One region of the Sedimentitalea sp. genome, then DNA from elsewhere that is predicted to be linked to it. Evidence: riboswitches for the same ligand, from Rfam matches in the RefSeq annotation. Region 1 holds a riboswitch; each other region holds the start of a gene.
The links. A riboswitch is a leader RNA that binds a small molecule or an ion and turns the genes downstream of it on or off. The one in region 1 is predicted to bind cobalamin.
Positions count from the first base shown of each region.

Region 1 (6,307 bases):
GGGTCCGATCAGGCCGACAAACTCTCCGGCGCCGATACTGAAGGAGATATCGCGAAACACGGTGCGCCCACGCAACGCAACCGAAAGATCGGTAAGGCTCAGCAGGCTCATATCCGTTCCTTTCGCAGTTTCAGGATCAGATGCAGAAAGAGCGGCGCACCAACCAGCGCGGTCAGAACACCCAACTTTAGATCGCGTGCAGGCAGCACAACCCGCACCGCGATATCCGCCGCAAGCAGCATGATCGCGCCGCCAAGCGCCGAGGCCCAAAGCAGCCGCGAGGGATGTGCGCCCACTAACGGGCGCAGGATGTGGGGTACGACAAGACCGACAAACCCGATGGCACCGGCAACGGCGGTCCCGGCCCCCAGGACACAGGCTGTGCCCACGACAAGCTGCAATCGCAAACGGGTGATTTGAACGCCCATGGCGCGCGCAGCGTCCTCGCCCAGTGTCAGGGCATCAAGCCCGCGACCAAGCGTGCCCAGAAGAACCCATCCAACCAAAGTGAAGGGCAGTGCCAACCAGACATGGGCCATGGACCGATCGGCCAGAGACCCCATCATCCAGAACACGATTTCATTTGCGGCAAACGGGTTGGGTGACAAGTTCAACACCAGTGACGTGAGTGCCGCCGCAAGCGCCGAGACGGCAATTCCCGCCAGGATCAAGGTCAGCGATGTGCCCCGTGGTCCGGCCAACGCCATCACCAGCAACACCCCCAATAGTGCGCCGGTCAATGCCGCCAGCGGCAAGCCAAAGGCGAAGGCAGTCGAAAGGCCGGTATGAATGGCAAGGACCGCGCCAAGCGCCGCAGTCCCCGACACGCCAATAAGTCCGGGCTCAGCCAGTGGATTGCGCAGATACCCCTGCATCGCGGCCCCGGCCAGCCCGAGACTGGCGCCAATGAACGAAGCGAGCAAGGCGCGCGGCAGACGAATTTCCCGCATGACCAGCGTCAGCGGCCCACCGTCGCCGACAAAGAGCGCGGTCAGGCTTTCGCCTATGCCGATATCGGCCGGCCCCGTCAGCAGGGACGTTACAAACAACCCCACCAAGGTCATAACAAGAAGAAGGGTTAGACGGCTCACGGCTTTGCTCCGCTCAGGGTTTCGCGGGCCGCCACGAGGTTTTCAATCGCGCGCAGCACATAAGGTGTGCCGCAGACCCAGTCATGGTCGGTCATGGTGGCCCCGGCATGGTTGACGCGCAGCTTTTGTACCACCGGATGATCCAGAATGCCCTCGGATCGCGACGCACCCGGATATGGGCGTGCGGCAATCACGATCTCCGGTTCGGTCAGTGCCAGCACCTCAAGGGGAAGTTTCTCACCTGCCTCATACCCGGCTTCGCTGGCAGCGTTTGAAAACCCGGCCGCGAGCAGGATTTGACCTGCAAGCGTGTTGTCGCCGGACGTATAGCCGTTGGCGTAGTAAAGGATCGCGCGGGGATTGTGTTCGACCTCGGCGGTCAACACTTTGAGCCATGCATCAAAATCCGCCAACATGATCGCCGCGGCGCCTTGACGTTGCAGGACTTCACCCATCTGCGTAATCCGCGCGCCCACATCGTCCAGTGAGTAGGTCGGTTCGAACACGGCAACCGGAACGCCAAGCCGCCGCAACATATCCACCGTTGCGCGTGTCGAATAGGCTCCCGCAATCACCAGATCAGGCTGCATGAGATAAATCTCTTCGGCCAGCCCGTGATTGATCACATACTGCTCGGCCTCAACTGTCATTGCAGACGCGCGTGGATCCTTGGCGAGATAGGACACTGAATAAAGCTGATCCGGCCCCGCCAGAAGCATGGCGAGCTGGTCGGTGCAGAGGTTTATCGACACCACGCGAACCGGTTGAGCCACGGCAAACCCGACCCAACCGATCAAAGCGCAGAGTGCGAAGACCCCCACTCGCATCCTCAGAACGCCGCCCGCAGCCCGACATAGGCCGTGCGGCCCCGCGTGGCATAGCCCCAGGTATCGGAATACTCTTCGTCAAACAGGTTGGTGATACGACCGGTCAATTGCACCGTGTCAGTCAGATCGTATTGTGCGGCGACGTCCACCGTCACATAATCCGGCAACTCGGCAAGTTCGTAGCTGCTGAAAAACTGAGTGTCATAGTTCCCCGCGATATAGCGCAGATCCGCAGTGACGCTGCCACGACCCTGCATGAATTGCTGAGTCGCGCCCAACCACAACTCGTGTCGCGGGCGACGGACTTCGACCGTGCCATCCGCATTCTTCGCGTGCAGATAGGTATAGCTCAACTGCAGCTCAAGCGTATCGGTGGCCTGCAGATTGCCGCTGATTTCGATACCTTGCCGGCGGCTCTTTTCGCTTTCATTGATAAAGACAGAATTGCCAGTGGTAGGGTCAAATATTGATACGATTTCATCTGTGAGATTCGCGTGGAAATAAGTGACATCCACCAGCCCGCGATCTCCCCAGAATGGGACTTCGACACCAAAATCGATGCTTTGGTTCTTTTCCGGCTTTAGACTGGTGTTGCCGACAAAACCAAAGGTATCCGCGAAGAGTTCAAAATAGGTGGGATTGACTGACCCCGTCCCGGCCGACGCATGCAACCGCACACCGCTGCCGACAAAGGTGTAGGACCCGGCCAGAATCCACAACAGGTCATCCTCAAAGACCTTGTTGTCGTCATAGCGCAGCCCTGCCTGCAGGTTCAGGCCATTGTCCAATGTTCCGCGATACTCCATCGCCACCGAATTGGTCTCGCGCTCGTATTCCGGGTTGCTCGAGGAACTGTCTTGTTCCCATTCGGCCATGATATTCAGCAGGTGATTGGTAGAGGCGACTGCATAGCCGTCCAGCCCATAGCTCAGCAGGTATTTCGCGGCTGAACGATCCGCTTTGGTGGGCGTGGCACCATTTGTGCTTTGTTCGTATTCCGACCCTTCAAAGGTCAGCCGATGCACCAATCGTCCGTCCAAGGCTTCGTATTCCGCAAACAGGCTGCCAGACCGTTCCTTGCGTTCCGAGGTCTGGTTGGGATCGTCGATCACATATTCGTCTGCCGTGCTGGCGACATAGCTTGTCGTGTCAAACGCAAACTTCTCGTTTGACGCACGCAAGGTGAATCCCAACGTCAACCGATCCGTCACGTTGTAGTCGCCGGTCAAGTTCAGGGTGGATCGCCGTGTTCCGTCAAGTTCACCGTCGCTGCCAGAAAAATCATATCCGTCGTCGTCCAGACGCGACACGCCAAAGGCCAGGCCGCCCCGGTCAGACCGGACCGAAAACCGTGCCGAGGCGGCATAGCCGTCGCCGATTTCAACCGACCCGCCGTATTCAGTGCCTGTTGCACCCCGTTTGGTGATGATGTTGACCACACCGGCCGAGGCATTGCTGCCATAGAACACGGATTGCGGCCCGCGCAGAACTTCTATCCGTTCGATATTTGCGGTGTCCAGACCGGAGAGGATATATTCGCTGTCGCCAGCAGAGAGTTGCACCCCATCAACCATGATCAGCGTGTGATTGGCCTCAGCGCCGCGGATACGGACCTGCGTGAAGTTGTTTCCCGTCCCGCTGACCGCAAGGCCGGGAACCGCGCGAAGCGCATCCTGAACCGTCAGGATACCACGATCTTCGATGTCTTGGGCGGTCAGCACCGAGGCCGATTGCCCATAGCGTCGCTCTTCGATCGGGCTGAAACCGCCGGACACTATGATCTCGTCAAGCTCATATGGTGTCTGAGCCAGCGCCGGGCCTGCAGATACGGCGGAAATGGCTACGCAAGCCATGCGGATGGTACGGGTCATTCTTTCCCCTCTCGTTCAACCGGGAAACCGGTTGCACTACGTCAATATGTCGTATGAGGGATGGTTAACCCCCGCAGACGGTGAAGCCACCACAGCGGAAGAACCGCAGCCGAAACGCCCCTCGCGTTCAGACAGGGTGATCACCTCGGCAGGTTTCCTGACTCGCGGGTCAATGCTCAGCCGGACCTTCCCATCACGCAAAGCGTAACAGTGGTGTATACCGGCTTCGCTCACCGCTCACAGTTGCGGGGGCAGTCACGGATTTGGTGCCAATGTCGGCGGCACCGCACCGTGTTCCCTATTATCCGGACAACAGGTTGCCCGGACCGAAGCATCGAAACGGTTAACGCGATTTTAATATCTTGTGAAGAGCGTAATTCAGGGAACCTGATCGGTTTGACCATGCGCATCGAAACTGGCTTTGTTTGGCTCGAACCTGGCGTCCGGTGGCGAGGTAGCCATCTTGGCGACGTCATGGCGGGTTCGAATTTACCGGAATCCGACCCGCCGGATGCCGGGAGTGACGACAAGCGGGAATGGTCTAGCCAGAAATGAACGCGGTTTCAGCAGGCGCAACAATCACTGGCTCTTTCCGAATCTTGCAGGAAGGCTATATAAGCCATGAACATTGAGACAAATTCACGAAAACCGGACCCTCTGCCGCAATGACACAAGTGCCCGTAACGCTGTCGGACAAGACGGATGACGATTCAGACACGTCAATCCTTCTTGAAACGCGCCCAAAGACCAAGCGCCCTCCGCTGTACAAGGTGCTCTTGCTGAACGACGATTATACTCCGATGGAGTTTGTCGTGCATGTGCTCGAGCGGTTTTTCGGGCTTAACCATGCGCAGGCTTTTGAAATCATGCTGACGGTGCACAAGAAAGGTGTCGCCGTTGTTGGTGTGTTCAGCCACGAAATCGCAGAAACCAAGGTAGGTCAGGTCATGGACTTTGCCCGCCGCCATCAGCACCCTTTGCAGTGCACGATGGAAAAGGAAGACTAGGCCGCATCAATGTCCGCCCGGCTGCCTCTGGCGATTGATTCAGGTGGACTTGATCTGCCTGCGACCGGCGTGGTGTCGGTCTTGCATCCGGTTGCGATGACGGATTTGTCTGCGCTGCCTGCTGACCGGATCAAAGTCGTTCAGCCGTTCAAACCGGATTTCGACCATTTCCAGTCTTTGGGGTATTCCTGCGCTGCGTTCAGCGATGCGCCATGCGGGGCCGCACTCGTATGCCTGCCTCGCGCCAAGGCGCTGGCCCGTTCCCTGATCGCAAGCGCCTGCCAGCGCAACACCGGGCCTGTCATCATCGACGGAACCAAAACCGACGGTATCGACAGCATGCTCAAAGAGTGTCGCAAGCGCGTGGATGTATTCGGACCGGTGGCCAAATCACATGGCAAACTCTTTTGGTTTGATGCCAATCCGGAGGCATTTGCAGACTGGCAAGCCAGCCCGCAAACCATCGGTGATTTTGTCACTGCACCGGGTGTGTTCTCTGCCGACGGAGTCGATCCGGCGTCGGAGCTTCTTGGGCGCGCATTGCCAGAAAAGATGGGAAAACACGTCGCCGATCTGGGCGCCGGCTGGGGGTATCTTGCGGCACAGGTTCTGACGAGGAACGGGGTAGAACGGCTGGATCTTGTTGAGGCAGATGCCATTGCCCTGGAGTGCGCCCGCCAGAATGTTTCCGACCCCCGTGCCCGATTTCATTGGGCAGATGCCACCCGTTGGGCACCAGAAGAGCGTGTCGATACAATCATCATGAATCCGCCCTTTCACATGGGCCGCACCGCCGATCCGTCGCTGGGGCGCGCCTTTGTTACGGCTGCTGCGCGGATGCTGAAGCCGTCGGGGCATCTCTGGATGGTGGCCAATCGGCACCTACCCTATGAACGCACACTGGACGAGTGTTTCGCCAAGGTCGAGGACGCGGGTGGTGACAACCGGTTCAAGATCTTCCACGCCGTCCGCCCAAAGCCCACTGGTAAACCTACGCCCAACCGCACACGGCGCTGATCCGCGCCATTTCCATGCACGAGGAGTGTTTCCATGTCCTTTTCCATCGCCGGCAAGACCGCCATTGTCACCGGAGCGGCCAATGGCATCGGTCTGGCCATAGGACGTCAGTTTGTCGAAAAGGGCGCAAACGTCATGTTCGCCGACATGGACGAAAAGCGGCTCAAGAACGAATTGGGGGAACAGGTTGACGATAGTAATGTCCGGTATTTCGCCGGAGATTTGCGCGAACGCCTGACCATTGCCAACCTAGTTTCGGCAACTCTGGACGCGTTCGATGAAATCGACATCTTGGTCAATGGATCACGGCAGGTTGTTCCTTCGAATCCGCTGGATCCGGATGATGATTCAGTCATCAGCCTGCTCAACCAGAACCTGATGCCAGCCTTTCGACTGACCCAATTGGTGGCGCGCAGAATGATCAAGCAATCCGATTCTGAAAGTGAGAAACAAGCAGGTTCGATCATCAACCTCAGTTCGATTGCCGCCCGTCG
Region 1 covers NZ_JBDWLR010000095.1:57,461-63,767, reverse strand. Annotated here, with positions in the region: gene ABJO75_RS27285 (ABC transporter ATP-binding protein) at 1-111, opposite strand, end outside; gene ABJO75_RS27280 (iron ABC transporter permease) at 108-1,064, opposite strand; gene ABJO75_RS27275 (ABC transporter substrate-binding protein) at 1,088-1,918, opposite strand; gene ABJO75_RS27270 (TonB-dependent receptor) at 1,921-3,789, opposite strand; cobalamin riboswitch at 3,919-4,135, opposite strand; gene clpS (ATP-dependent Clp protease adapter ClpS) at 4,455-4,796, shown strand; gene ABJO75_RS27260 (class I SAM-dependent methyltransferase) at 4,806-5,813, shown strand; gene ABJO75_RS27255 (SDR family oxidoreductase) at 5,847-6,307, shown strand, end outside.

Region 2 (6,307 bases), on a different contig from region 1:
GCGGTGGCGGCACAGGCGCATGGCGCGGATATCGTAATCGCAGAGGGGTCAATGGGCCTGTTTGACGGAGTCGCAAAGCCGGGCGAGATCGGGCATGGGTCGAGCGCCGAAACAGCCCTGCGCATGGGCTGGCCGGTCGTTCTTGTGCTTGATGTCGGCGGACAGGCGCAATCGGCTGCAGCAACAGCACTTGGGTTTCGCAGCTACAATCCCGATTTGCCCTTTGCAGGGGTTATTCTGAACCGCGTCGCCAGTCCACGGCACGAGCGGCTGACCCGGTTGGGAATGGACCGAGCCGGGCTACCCGTGCTGGGCGTCTTGCCACGTCGGGGCGATCTGACCCTTCCGGAACGGCATCTGGGACTTATCCAAGCGGTGGAGCATCCGGACCTGGAGAACGCGATTGCCGGCTATGCCGCATTTTTGCGAGAACACGTCGATCTTGCAGCAATCCAAGCGGCGGCCTCCTCGCGCCCGAATGGGCCCTCGTCGACCGCGCTGCCGCACCCCCCGGCGCAACGGATCGCCTTGGCTCAGGATGCCGCGTTTTCCTTTACCTATCCGCATTTGCTGGAAGGCTGGCGCGCAGCTGGGGCAGAGATCATACCGTTCTCACCTCTCGGCGATGAACCACCCGCAAAGGACGCCGATCTCGTCTGGCTGCCCGGTGGCTATCCGGAATTGCATGCCGGACGGATCGCGACGGCGAGCCAGTTTTTGCAAGGATTGCGAAGCCATGCAGAAACGCGCGCCGTTCATGGGGAATGCGGTGGCTACATGACCTTGGGCGAGGCTCTGATCGACAAGGATGGAAACCGGCACCGGATGGCGGGACTACTGGGATTGGTTACATCTTATGAGAAACGGAAATTCCATCTTGGCTATCGCAAGGCAACGCTGACCGCAGGAATGCCGGGATTTGCCGCCGGAACCGTCTTGCGCGGGCACGAATTTCACTATTCCACAATTCTGGAACAACCTGATACGCCGCTCGCCGATGTGCAGGACGCCGAGGGTGCAACCGTTGCCGAAACCGGTTCAACCCGTGGCAACGTCACGGGCACCTTCTTTCATCTGATTGCAAAGGCGACGACATGAGAGGGTTTGTGTCGTTCGTCGGGTCCGGGCCGGGCGATCCTGAATTGATGACACTCAAGGCTGTTGACCGGATGAAACACGCCGATGCCATCCTGTTTGATGACCTGTCGTCCGGGCCAATCCTGTCTCATGCAGGACCCGGAGCAGATCTGGTCGGCGTCGGAAAACGTGCGGGCCGGCCTTCGCCAAAACAGGACCACGTTAGCCGCTTACTGGTGGATTATGCCGCAGACGGTGCGCGGGTGGTGCGTCTGAAATCCGGTGATGGCGGCATGTTTGGCCGGCTGGAAGAAGAGCTCGTGGCGCTGCGGCAGGCGGGTATTCCCTATGAAATCATCCCGGGCATTCCATCGGCCTGCGCGGCGGCGGCGGCGGCGGGCATACCGCTGACACGGCGCCTGACCGCGCGGCGGGTGCAATTCGTCACTGGCCATGATGTCGCGGGGCAATTGCCTGAAGACCTGAACATGGCCGCATTGGCCGATGATCAGGCGACAACGGTTGTCTTCATGGGCAAACGTACGTTCCCAAAGTTGGCGCGGATGTTGACGGACTATGGTTTGCCCTCTGATACCCCGGCTCTGCTGGCCGAAGCGGTTGGAACCCCGGAGCAATGCCTGCATCGCGGCACCATCAGCACACTGGCGACCCGACTCGCGAAAGAAAGCGGCACAGCACCGGCGCTGATCCTCTATGGGCCGCTGGCAGAGACCTGAATGCCGGTTTTGGACTTGACGCAAGACGCTTCTGTAACTCATGAAGAGGAATACGGTGCCCAGGCTCGCAAGGTCTGGGATAATAGGGAACAGGGTGAAATTCCCGGACTGCCCCCGCAACTGTAATAGGGGAGCATGCGTTAACGTAACCACTGGCACGCCGCCGGGAAGGGACAACGCATGCGATGATCCGAAAGTCAGGAAACCTGCCGTGATGAAACCGGTCGCATCGTCGGCCATGTAATACCGCCGGGGTTGGCGGCAAGGAGATTGAAAATGCATATCGAACCCGGAGTTGTCCACGGCGCCAAAATGGTTCTGGCCTATGGCACAGCGGCTGCGGCTGCTGGTTATTCGCTAAAGCTGATTGCCGATGAGCTGAAAACCCGTTCCGTCCCATCCTTTGTGGCACGCAGCGCGCTTGCGACCGTCGCAGTGTTCATCTTTTTCGAGTTGTTGCCGCATTTCCCCGTCGGAATTTCCGAAGTGCATTTTATCCTAGGGACCACTTTGTTGCTGATCCTCGGGATTGCGCCTGCAGCCGTGGGATTGATGGCCGGGCTGGCGATACAGGGCATCTTCTTTGCTCCGTCTGATATGCCGATGTATTTCGTCAACATCACCACCCTGCTGGTGCCACTCTTTGCCATTGGCGCCCTCGCGCGCAAGGCGCTGCCGCAGAATGTGGCCTATGTCGACCTGAAATACATGGACGTGTTCAAACTGTCCGCCGCCTATCAGGGTGGTGTTGTCGCTTGGGTCGCCTTTTGGGCGTTCTACGGTCAAGGCGTTGGTGCCGAGACCTTTGCTTCGGTCACCAGCTTTGGACTGGCCTATATGATGGTTGTTCTGATCGAACCGTTGATCGATCTGGCCGTTCTGGCCGGTGCCAAATCGATGAAAGGTTTGCGTGATTCCGGGTTGGTGACAGACCGCCTGCACAACGCCGCTTAATTCGTCCGAGATTTAGGGAAAGGCCCCGTCCGGTTTCGTGACGGGGCCTTTTGTTTGCCATGCAAGAACTTTTGCTGATCGGGATCGGAACCGGAAACCCGGATCATGTTACCCGCCAGGGTGCCGAGGCCATCCGGCGCGCGGACCTGATCATGATCCCGCGCAAGGGGGCCGGAAAATCGGACCTTGCCGGTGTGCGGGAAACGATCATTGGTTCTGTTACCGAAACTCTCCCGAGCCTTGCCTATTTCTACATCCCCAAACGACGTGATGATGATGGGTATTTGCGTGGAGTAGATGCCTGGCACGATGCAATTGCCGAACGCTGGCAGGCCGCGATTGCGACCCATCCGAGCGCCAAGGTCGTCGCATTGTTGGTCTGGGGCGATCCGTCGCTTTACGACAGTTCGTTGCGCATCGCCGCGCGGCTCGCCCCCAAACCGCAAACCCACGTGATTCCCGGCATCACCGCACTGCAGGCACTCACAGCCGCACATGCGATCCCTGTGAATGAGATCGGGGCCCCTTTTACCGTAAGCACCGGTCGACAGTTGCGCGACAATGGGTGGCCGGAAGGCGTGGAAACCGCTGTAATCATGCTAGACGGCGAATGCTCTTTCGGCACGCTGGATGCCACGCAATATGACATCTGGTGGGGGGCTTATGTCGGTATGGCCGAAGAAATCCTGATTAACGGGCCACTGGATCAGGTCGCCGAGCAGATCCGAACCACACGGGCGCAGGCACGCACGGATCATGGCTGGATCATGGATATCTATTTACTGCGGCGCCGGGGTTAGCGGGCGACAGACAACAGCCCCGGCAGGTCCAGATGTGCCTCGATATGGTCGGCAAGCGCACCTAGGGTCGCCTCTACCGCCGTATCATATTCCAGCCCATCGCTCTGTGCACCAAGGTTGGCCAGAAACGCTGCGCGAAAGCCATCATGACGAAAGAGTCCGTGCAGATAGCTGCCCATGATCCGGCCATTGCCGCTGATCGCGCCTTCGTCGTCGCCATTGATACGGGCAAAGGGGCGGGCGCAATCAGGGCCCGTCGTCTGCCCAATGTGAATTTCATAACCGTCAAACATTTGCCCAGATGGCACATGTTCTGCCTGAACCCGCGTCAGCCGTTTCGCCGGTTCCATCGCCGTTGTCACATCCAACAGACCTAACCCCGGCGTTTCCCCTGCCGGCCCTTCGATACCTAGCGGATCACGTACAACCTGCCCAAGCATCTGGTAGCCGCCGCAGATGCCGAGCACATGCCCCCCTCGCCGCACATGAGCGGCAAGATCAATGTCCCAGCCTTGCGCGCGCAGAAAGGCCAGGTCGCCGCGGGTAGATTTGCTCCCCGGCAGGATTACCAGATCGGCATCTCCGGGGATCGGCTGTCCGGCTCGCAGCATGGTCAGCGTCAGCCCTGGTTCTTGTGCAAGCGGGTCAAGATCGTCGAAATTCGCGATACGCGACAGCCCCAGACAGATCACATGAAACGCGCCTTCATGCGGGGCCGAGGCGATATCCAGCGCGTCCTCGGCAGGTAGTTTCCAAGCGTCGGCAAACCACGGCAGAACGCCAAAGCCCGACCACCCGGTGCGCTGTTCGATCAGCGCATAGCCATCATCAAACAGGCTGGGGTCGCCGCGAAACTTGTTGATGAGAAAACCGGAAACCATGCTCGCATCCTGCTCTGACAGCACGGCCTGCGTGCCCACCATCTGCGCAATCACCCCGCCCCGGTCGATGTCACCAGCCAGAACAACCGGCACATCGGCGGCAACGGCAAAGCCCATATTGGCAATGTCGCCCGCACGCAGATTGACCTCGGCAGGGCTGCCTGCACCTTCGACGATGACAAGATCATGCGCTTGTTTGAGCCGCCCAAAGCTCTCGAGCACGGCCTGCATGAGTGTCGGTTTCAGCGCCGAATAATCCCGCGCCCGGACGGTCGTTCGATGCTGGCCCTGCACCACCACATGCGCGCCGACATCGGTTTCAGGCTTCAGCAAGACCGGGTTCATATCGGTATGCGGCTCCAACCCGCAGGCCAGTGCCTGCATCGCCTGCGCGCGCCCGATCTCGCCGCCATCCACCGTGACTGCGGCATTGTTTGACATGTTCTGCGGCTTGAAGGGCGCAACCGACAGCCCACGCCGCCGCGCGGCGCGGCACAATCCGGCAACCAACATGGATTTCCCCACATTAGACCCCGTGCCCTGAATCATCAGCGCAGGCATTGGGCCTCAGAACTCCACGCCGGCCTGCGCCTTGATGCCATCGCGGAAGGGATGTTTGACCAATGTCATCTCGGTCACCAAATCGGCCGCCTCGATCAGCTCAGGCTTGGCGTTGCGCCCGGTCAGAACAACATGGGTCATTTCTGGCTTTTCGGTCATCAGGAAATCGACGACCTCATCGATATCGAGGTAATCGTACCGCAGTGCGATGTTGATTTCGTCAAGCAGAACAAAGCCGATCTCGGGGTTGCGGATCAGGTCTTTCGCTTTTTCCCAGCCCGCCCGGGCTGCCGCGATATCCCGCTCGCGGTCCTGCGTTTCCCAGGTAAAGCCTTCGCCCGAAATCACAAAGGTACATTCATCGGCGAATTTCGCGCGCAGAAAATCGGCCTCTCCGGTTTTCCAGTTGCCTTTGATGAACTGCACGACGGCACAAGGCATCCCATGCGCAATGCAGCGCATCACCATACCAAACCCAGACGAGGACTTACCCTTGCCCGGCCCGGTATGCACGATGATCAGCCCCTTCTTGTCGATCTTGGTGGCCATCATCCGGTCGCGCGCAGCCTTGATCTTGCGCATCTTCTCCTGATGGCGCTTGTTCTCGTCTTCCATTGTTCTGTCCTGTGCGTCGGGGCAAAATCTGCGTTAACTCTGTCTATACCAGCGACCGGGTAAACGCGATGGTCTCTGGAATCGATTTTCGAGTAAATAGCGGTGTTTCATGTGGCTTATTGTTTGCCATTTATTCCCAAAAATCATAGGGTTTTGCGCAAACCAAGGTGCCTGAACCGGAGAAGTTGAATGCTGCCTGATACCATGAAAACGGTAGAGATGCGCGAACCCGGCAAGGCCGAGGTTCTGGTAACGGGCGAGCGTGAGTTGCCGATTCCTCAGAGCAGCGAAGTTTTGATCCATGTGACGGCAGCTGGCGTCAACGGCCCCGATCTGGTTCAGCGGCGTGGTCACTATCCGCCACCCAAAGGTGCATCAGATCTCTTGGGTCTGGAAGTGTCGGGCGAAGTTTGCGCGATCGGTTCAGACGTCACCAACTGGTCCGTGGGGGACCGGGTTTGCGCGCTGACCAATGGCGGCGGATATGCGGAATACGTCGCGGTGGACGCCGGGCATTGCCTGCCAATTCCCGAGGGTATCGCCGAGCAGGACGCCGCCGGACTGTGCGAAACTTACTTTACCGTATGGAGCAACCTGTTCTTTGAGCACCCCAATCCAAAGGGTAATTTGCTGTTGGTACATGGGGGTGCAGGGGGCATCGGGTCAACGGCGATCCAGTTGG
Region 2 covers NZ_JBDWLR010000078.1:128,306-134,612, forward strand. Annotated here, with positions in the region: gene ABJO75_RS19120 (cobyrinate a,c-diamide synthase) at 1-1,098, shown strand, start outside; gene cobA (uroporphyrinogen-III C-methyltransferase) at 1,095-1,814, shown strand; cobalamin riboswitch at 1,851-2,043, shown strand; gene ABJO75_RS19130 (energy-coupling factor ABC transporter permease) at 2,091-2,768, shown strand; gene cobF (precorrin-6A synthase (deacetylating)) at 2,828-3,568, shown strand; gene ABJO75_RS19140 (cobyric acid synthase) at 3,565-5,010, opposite strand; gene cobO (cob(I)yrinic acid a,c-diamide adenosyltransferase) at 5,017-5,625, opposite strand; gene ABJO75_RS19150 (NAD(P)H-quinone oxidoreductase) at 5,815-6,307, shown strand, end outside.
Region 2: another riboswitch for cobalamin. It lies ahead of ABJO75_RS19130 (energy-coupling factor ABC transporter permease); the one in region 1 lies ahead of ABJO75_RS27270 (TonB-dependent receptor).

Region 3 (6,307 bases), on a different contig from region 1:
CGAGCCGAGGCATCGGTGGCAAAGCCGCCTTGCGCAACAGGCGCACGCCCATAGGTATGCAGCCCGTCTCCAAACTGGCTTTCCTTGATATCACAGACAAAGCGGTCGATGCGGGTGATCGCCTCGGCGGTGCTGCTGGCGCGATCCAGTCCCAATTCGCCTTCGACCCCGATGGCTTGGGCCTCCGTGCGGATATCGGCCTGCAGCCGGTCCCGGCGTCTTGGATCAAGCCCGTCGGCATTCGAGAATTCGTCCAGCAGGGTTTCCAACCGGACCATCCGATCTGGCGTGCCGCTCTGTTTCATCGGTGGCGGGATGTGGCCCAATGTGACGGCGCCGATCCGGCGTTTGGCTTGTGCCGCTTCACCGGGGTCGTTGACGATGAAGGGATAGATCACCGGCAGATCGCCAACCAACGCCCCGGGCCAACAGGCACCAGACAGGGCAACCGCTTTGCCGGGCAGCCATTCCAGCGTTCCGTGCGCCCCCACATGGATCAGCGCATCGGCCACGATCTGGTGGCGCAGCCAGAGATAGAAGGCGACATAGCCGTGACGCGGAGTGCGGGAGAGGTCGTGATAGTCATCGTCACGGGTCTCGGGGCGCCCGCGCTCGGGTTGCAGGGCAATAACCGCGTTACCGCGTTTCACTGCCGTGAAATGGAATGCTTCGTCGGAGCAAATCGGATCATCTTCCGGTTCTCCCCATGTGGTTTGCAGATCTTGCTGGAGGCGTGGAGGGAGTTTCGCGAGCGCCGCGCGGTAATCGGTGAGTGACCAGCGTATCCGGGACGCCGCAAGCTCTGCCGGATTGAGCGTCGATTCGGTGGCGTATCCTTGTGAGTGCAGATCAGCGAGGATCGCCTCGGTCGATGCAATCGCATCAAGCCCGACCGCGTGCGCCATTTGCCAACCCTTGCCGGGGTATGTCGAAAGGACCAGCGCCGGAACCTTGTCGGCATTGGGCTTTTGCGCCAGCCTGAGCCAGCCCGCCACCCGGTCGGCAATGGCATCAATGCGGTCTGGTTGGGGCTGATGAACAAGCCTTGCGAATTGCAGGTCCGGATCACGTTGGCCGGGTTCCTTGAAACTGGCGACACCGGCAAGGATGCGGCCATCGACCTCTGGCAGGACGACATGCATTGCCAGATCGGCGGGCGACAATCCGCGCTCTGCCTCGGCCCATGCCTTTTGCGTCGACGTGGCCAAAGCCACCTGAAACACAGGTACATCGGCCGAGTCGAGTGGCGAGGGACCTCCATCGGTCCGACCGGAAAAGGCCGTGGCATTGACGATGGCGGCGGGCACGAGGGCCTGAACCTGCCGTGCCAGCCAACCCGCCGCTTCGGGAGCCTTGAGAGACGGCGCAAAAAGGGCGGCCACGTCATACCCGCGGGTGCGGAAGGCAGTGAACAGCGCCTCGATGGGCGCGAGGTCGGCGGCGGTTAGATAGGCGCGGTAAAACGTGATGAGAATACGGGGGGTGCCGCTGGCTGGGGCAAAGGCCGTCGCCGGACAGGTCACACCGTGTTCCGGCGTCCACGCGCCAACCTGTGGCAGGCTCTTGGAGCCACGCACTGGCCCTGCGTAAAGCCCGGCAGCCAACGCCAGTTGAGCCAGTGCTGCCTGTGCAGCCACGGTCCCGCCGGTATTGCAAAGGTGTTGCAGCCGCCCAAGGGTCGAGCGCGGCAAGGTCGAATAGTCATCAAGCCGGGAGTCGGACCGCCCGTCGGCGGGCAGGACCGCGACCGCCAACCCCTTGCGCGCGGCTAGGGATTGGACCTGTTGCAGGCCATAGGACCAATAGGGAACACCGCCGATCAGCCGGATCAGGACGCCTTTGGCCCCTTCAAGTGTCTGGTCAACATAGGTGTCGACCGACAGCGGATGTTTCAGCGCGGCGAGATTGGCCAGCCGCAGGGATGGCATGCGCCCCTCGGGACCACCGCCACGATGCCAGCCTGCCGCGAACGCGCCCAGATCGCTGTCGGAAAAGGACAGAACCACCAGATCAGCAGGGCTCTGCCCCAGATCCGTCGGGGTGTCCGTTTCTTCAAGGCCATGGCTTTCGCGAAAGACGACATGCATCGTGGCAGGCTTTTCTACTCGGCCACCGCAGGCATGCGGGTGAGGACGTCACGAATTGCAGCGGCATCGATATCGTCATGCTCGGCAATCACCACCAAGCGACTCAGACGGGGCTCATCAGCTTTCCAGGCGCGGTCGTACTGGTGCCGAACCCGTGCGCCAACCGCCTGAACCAACAGACGCATGGGCTTTCCGCTCACGGCGACATACCCTTTGACCCGCAGGATGTTTCGTTCATTTGCCAGACGTTCGATCCGGGCGACCAGATCGGCGGGATCGGATTGTTCGGGCAATTCGATGACAACGCTCTCAAAGTCGTCGTGTTCGTGATCGTCGGCGCCATCATGATGGCTGGGGCGGGCCTCCATATCGTCTTCGGCGGCGGCCTCAAGCCCAAGGATCACGCGCACATCGACGGCCCCTTCGGCAACCTCGACCACGGGCAGCGGTCGGGGGGCTTCGGCTGCAATGATCTCACGCGCCTTTGCGACGCCCTCCGGACCCGCAAGATCGGGCTTGGTCAACAGGATGATATCGGCGCAGCTGATCTGATCCTCAAACACCTCGGACAGCGGGGTTTCGTGATCGATAGAGTCATCGGCAAGGCGCTGGGCGTCGACGCGCGCCACATCTGGTGCGAAACGGCCTGCGGCCACGGCTTCGGCATCGGCAAGCGCGATAACACCGTCCACAGTAATGCGGCTGCGGATATCTGGCCAGTCAAACGCCTTGAGCAGCGGTTTGGGCAAGGCAAGACCAGAGGTTTCGATCAGGATGTGATCCGGGCGCGGGTCAAGCGCCATCAATGCCTCGATCGTCGGGATGAAATCATCGGCCACGGTGCAGCATATGCAGCCGTTGGACAGCTCCATGATGTTCTCGGCAGGGCAATCCGGAATCGCACATGATTTCAGGATATCGCCATCGACGCCTACATCGCCGAATTCATTGACCACCACGGCGAGGCGCTTGCCCTGAGGGTTCTGCATGAGGTGGCGGATGAGGGTGGTTTTGCCGGAGCCGAGAAAGCCGGTGATCACGGTGACGGGCAGCTTGGACAGGTTGGACATCAGGTCTCTCCAATCGGGGGGATGCGGGCGATACAATTCTTGCGGAAATGAACCGGGCGTTCACGCCAAGGTATCAGACCATCCGGTGTGGCATGATAGCGAGAGGCGACGTCCAGGATCATGTCCGCGTCACTGATTTCATCGAAATTGCCGTAGACATAGGTCCAGCGACCGGCACCGCCGCGCAGCACGATGGAACAGCCGCTGTCGCAGTTGGACAGGCATTCGACCGGGCGCAGCGTCACGCCCGACGGTACGTCGCCCGCAGCCAGCGCGTCATATAACTTGGCACCCGGGCGCGGGCCCTCAGTGTCGGTGGGCATTCCCTTGCGGCAGGTCGTGCAGACCAGCAATTCGACCGGGGTCGCCTGATCCTGTGTCTGAGTCATCCGGTCACTTCCCTGTTTCAAAAGCGGGGGAATAGCGGGCAAAGCCTGGGCCGGGCCCGTCACCGAGGCACCCCGCCCGGTTAACGTCACGTTTTGCTGGCAGGTCTCCCGGCTTGCGGATGTCAGAAAGCATCGGCCTTCTGGTGGACATCCCGCCTTCCCGACCCGGTGGTCAGTGGCTTGGGTGCCCTCTCCGTTCACGGTCGCGGGGGCGGCTGCGTCGTGCATTCCCTTTTCATCTGCTTTCGCAGAAACCAACACATCGCGGAATGGCCAAGGGGCGGCGTGTTGTCAAGAGTTTGGAGTGTTCAGGAGAAATTGATAGCCGCCTGCCGGCGTGTTGGGCATTTGCGTATTGGCAATAGAATTTCTATCTTCACAGGGTCATGGTTCTGGCGCGCATGTCTTTAATTCGGTCCGTATATGAAGTTCAAACGGCGATTGGAGAGTGTGATGCCTGTAGAAAAGATATCGGTATATGCGACGGATGGCTCGTATGCTACCAGAGGGTCGAGCCATGCAGGCTAATCTGGCAATCGCGAGTCCTTCAAGGGACAACATCATATTTGCTGTCAAATGGGCTGCTTCGATCATTCAAATCATGGGGTACACGGCGACCGGATTTGGCTGGACCCCGTGGAATCTCTACCTATTTCTAATCGGAGTTGTTGGCTGGTTTGCCGTTGGTGTGCTGTGGAAAGACAAGGCGCTGATGCTCGTTCATCTCGTCGCCCTTGGCGCGATGCTTGCCGGTATGACCAGCGGTTAGCGTGTCAACGGGCTGCAGGCCCAATCAGGGTGGACCCCGGCAAACCTGCCGGGGTCCCTGTGTCGGCGATCAAACTTTGAGGTTAGGAATGATCTGTTTCTTGCGGCTGACGATGCCGGGGAGGACAACGCTGTCACCAGTTGCGGTGGCATCAAAGCTATTGGCGGCGACGGTCTTGACCAGATCGTTGGGAACCAGAAGCGTGGCCTCTTCGTTCAGGATGTCCACGACAAACAACAGAACCTGATCCACGCCGTCCTCGGACGCCACGGTGGTCATGGTGTCGATCAGGCTGGCCTTACGGTCCAGAACCGTTGACGGCGATGTCGTTTCCAGAACCGAAACGCGGAATTTGGTGCCGTCGACTTCGTATTCCTTGCTGTCCATGCGCAACAGTTCGGCATCGCTGAACGAGGACACATCGGACTTGGCGGCGAACATCTCGGCGGCATAATCGGGGATCGAGATGCCCAGATCGGCGGCCAGCTTCTCGGCAACGGCCTTGTCATGCGGCGTGGTGGTCGGGCTGCGGAATTCCAGCGTGTCGGACAGAATGCAGGTCAGCGCGGTCGCCTTGGCCCACTCCGGCATCTTGGCGGTATCGTCGCCCATCAGGTCGTGCATAATTGTAGCAGTGCAGGCCAGCGGACGGATGGTGATGTCGATCGGCCCCTTGGTTTCCAGGCCGCCGACCAGCTTGTGATGGTCGATGATCGCCTGCACATCGGCGTTGTTGATGTTGGCGGGCAGTTCGGCGGGGTTGTTGGTGTCGACGATCACAACTGGGGCATCATCCGCAACGTCATCGATGATGGCAGGTTTGGGCAGGTCCCAGCGTTTCAGCAGAAAGGCCGCCTCGGTGTTGGGTTCGCCCAGCAAAACGGCTTCGGCGGGGGTGCCTTTGATTTCGGACAGATACCACGCCCAAAGGATGGGAGAGCCTGTCGAATCGGTGTCGGGGGATTTGTGTCCAAGAACCTGAATGGTCATCTGATGCATCCTGTGCAGGGGTGTAATTTGCGCGCGTTATAGGAACGTCACCCGGGGTTGTCACCCGTTGTCGCGCAGGCTGCGACCCTTGGTCAGAGTGCCGGGGTGCCGAGCCTCGCGTTGACTTTTGCGCAAGTGGTTGTGAGGGTGCGCTTGGATCGGCCGGACCTGTTGATGATTTCCCACGCACACAAGACCGTTTTTGTACACATCCCCAAGACGGGTGGGCAAAGTGTCGAGACCGTGTTTCTGGACGATCTGGGGTTGGCGTGGCGTGACCGCGCGGCGCTGATGCTGCGTCAGAACGACAACCGCAATGCCGGGCCGCAAAAGCTGGCGCATCTTTATGCAGACGAATATGTCGCGCGGGGCCATATGGTCGCCAAAGATTTTGACCGCTACCTAAAATTTTCTATCGTGCGGCACCCGTATGACAGGGCGCTGTCGGAATTTCGGTATCGGGCAAGGGCGGCGGCCAAGCGGGGTCAGAAGTTGGACTTGGATGATTTTCTGATTTCCGGAGCCTCTGATGATTATCTCGACAGCGCACGGCATCTGGTTCCTCAGGTGCGCTATGTGAGGGACTTGCAGGGGCGGTGTCTGGTCGATCACGTGCTGCGATTCGAGCGTCTTGCCCAAGATATCGGGCCTGTGTTTCGCGAGATCTTTGGTGGGGATCGCCGCTTGCCCCATAAAAACCGGTCGCGGACAGGGCTGGATGCGTGTTTGTCGGCGGCGCAGGCCGACCTGCTGTATGACCGGTATCGCGCGGATTTTGAGGCGTTTGGCTATGAGCGGTGAAGAGATCACGCAAGAACAGCATCTCTATCCGCCAATCAAGGCCCTGCTTGAGCGACAGGGATATGAGGTCAAAGGCGAAGTTGGCGCGGCGGATGTTGTGGCCCGGCGCGGCAATGAACAACCCGTGATCGTTGAACTGAAGCTGCGCTTTTCGCTTTCGCTGTTTCATCAGGCGGTCGAACGGTCACGGATCACCGATCT
Region 3 covers NZ_JBDWLR010000078.1:114,272-120,578, reverse strand. Annotated here, with positions in the region: gene cobN (cobaltochelatase subunit CobN) at 1-2,087, opposite strand, end outside; gene cobW (cobalamin biosynthesis protein CobW) at 2,102-3,157, opposite strand; gene ABJO75_RS19065 (DUF1636 domain-containing protein) at 3,157-3,546, opposite strand; cobalamin riboswitch at 3,627-3,820, opposite strand; gene ABJO75_RS19060 (DUF6552 family protein) at 4,064-4,315, shown strand; gene ABJO75_RS19055 (manganese-dependent inorganic pyrophosphatase) at 4,385-5,305, opposite strand; gene ABJO75_RS19050 (sulfotransferase family 2 domain-containing protein) at 5,480-6,106, shown strand; gene ABJO75_RS19045 (DUF2161 family putative PD-(D/E)XK-type phosphodiesterase) at 6,111-6,307, shown strand, end outside.
Region 3: another riboswitch for cobalamin. It lies ahead of ABJO75_RS19065 (DUF1636 domain-containing protein); the one in region 1 lies ahead of ABJO75_RS27270 (TonB-dependent receptor).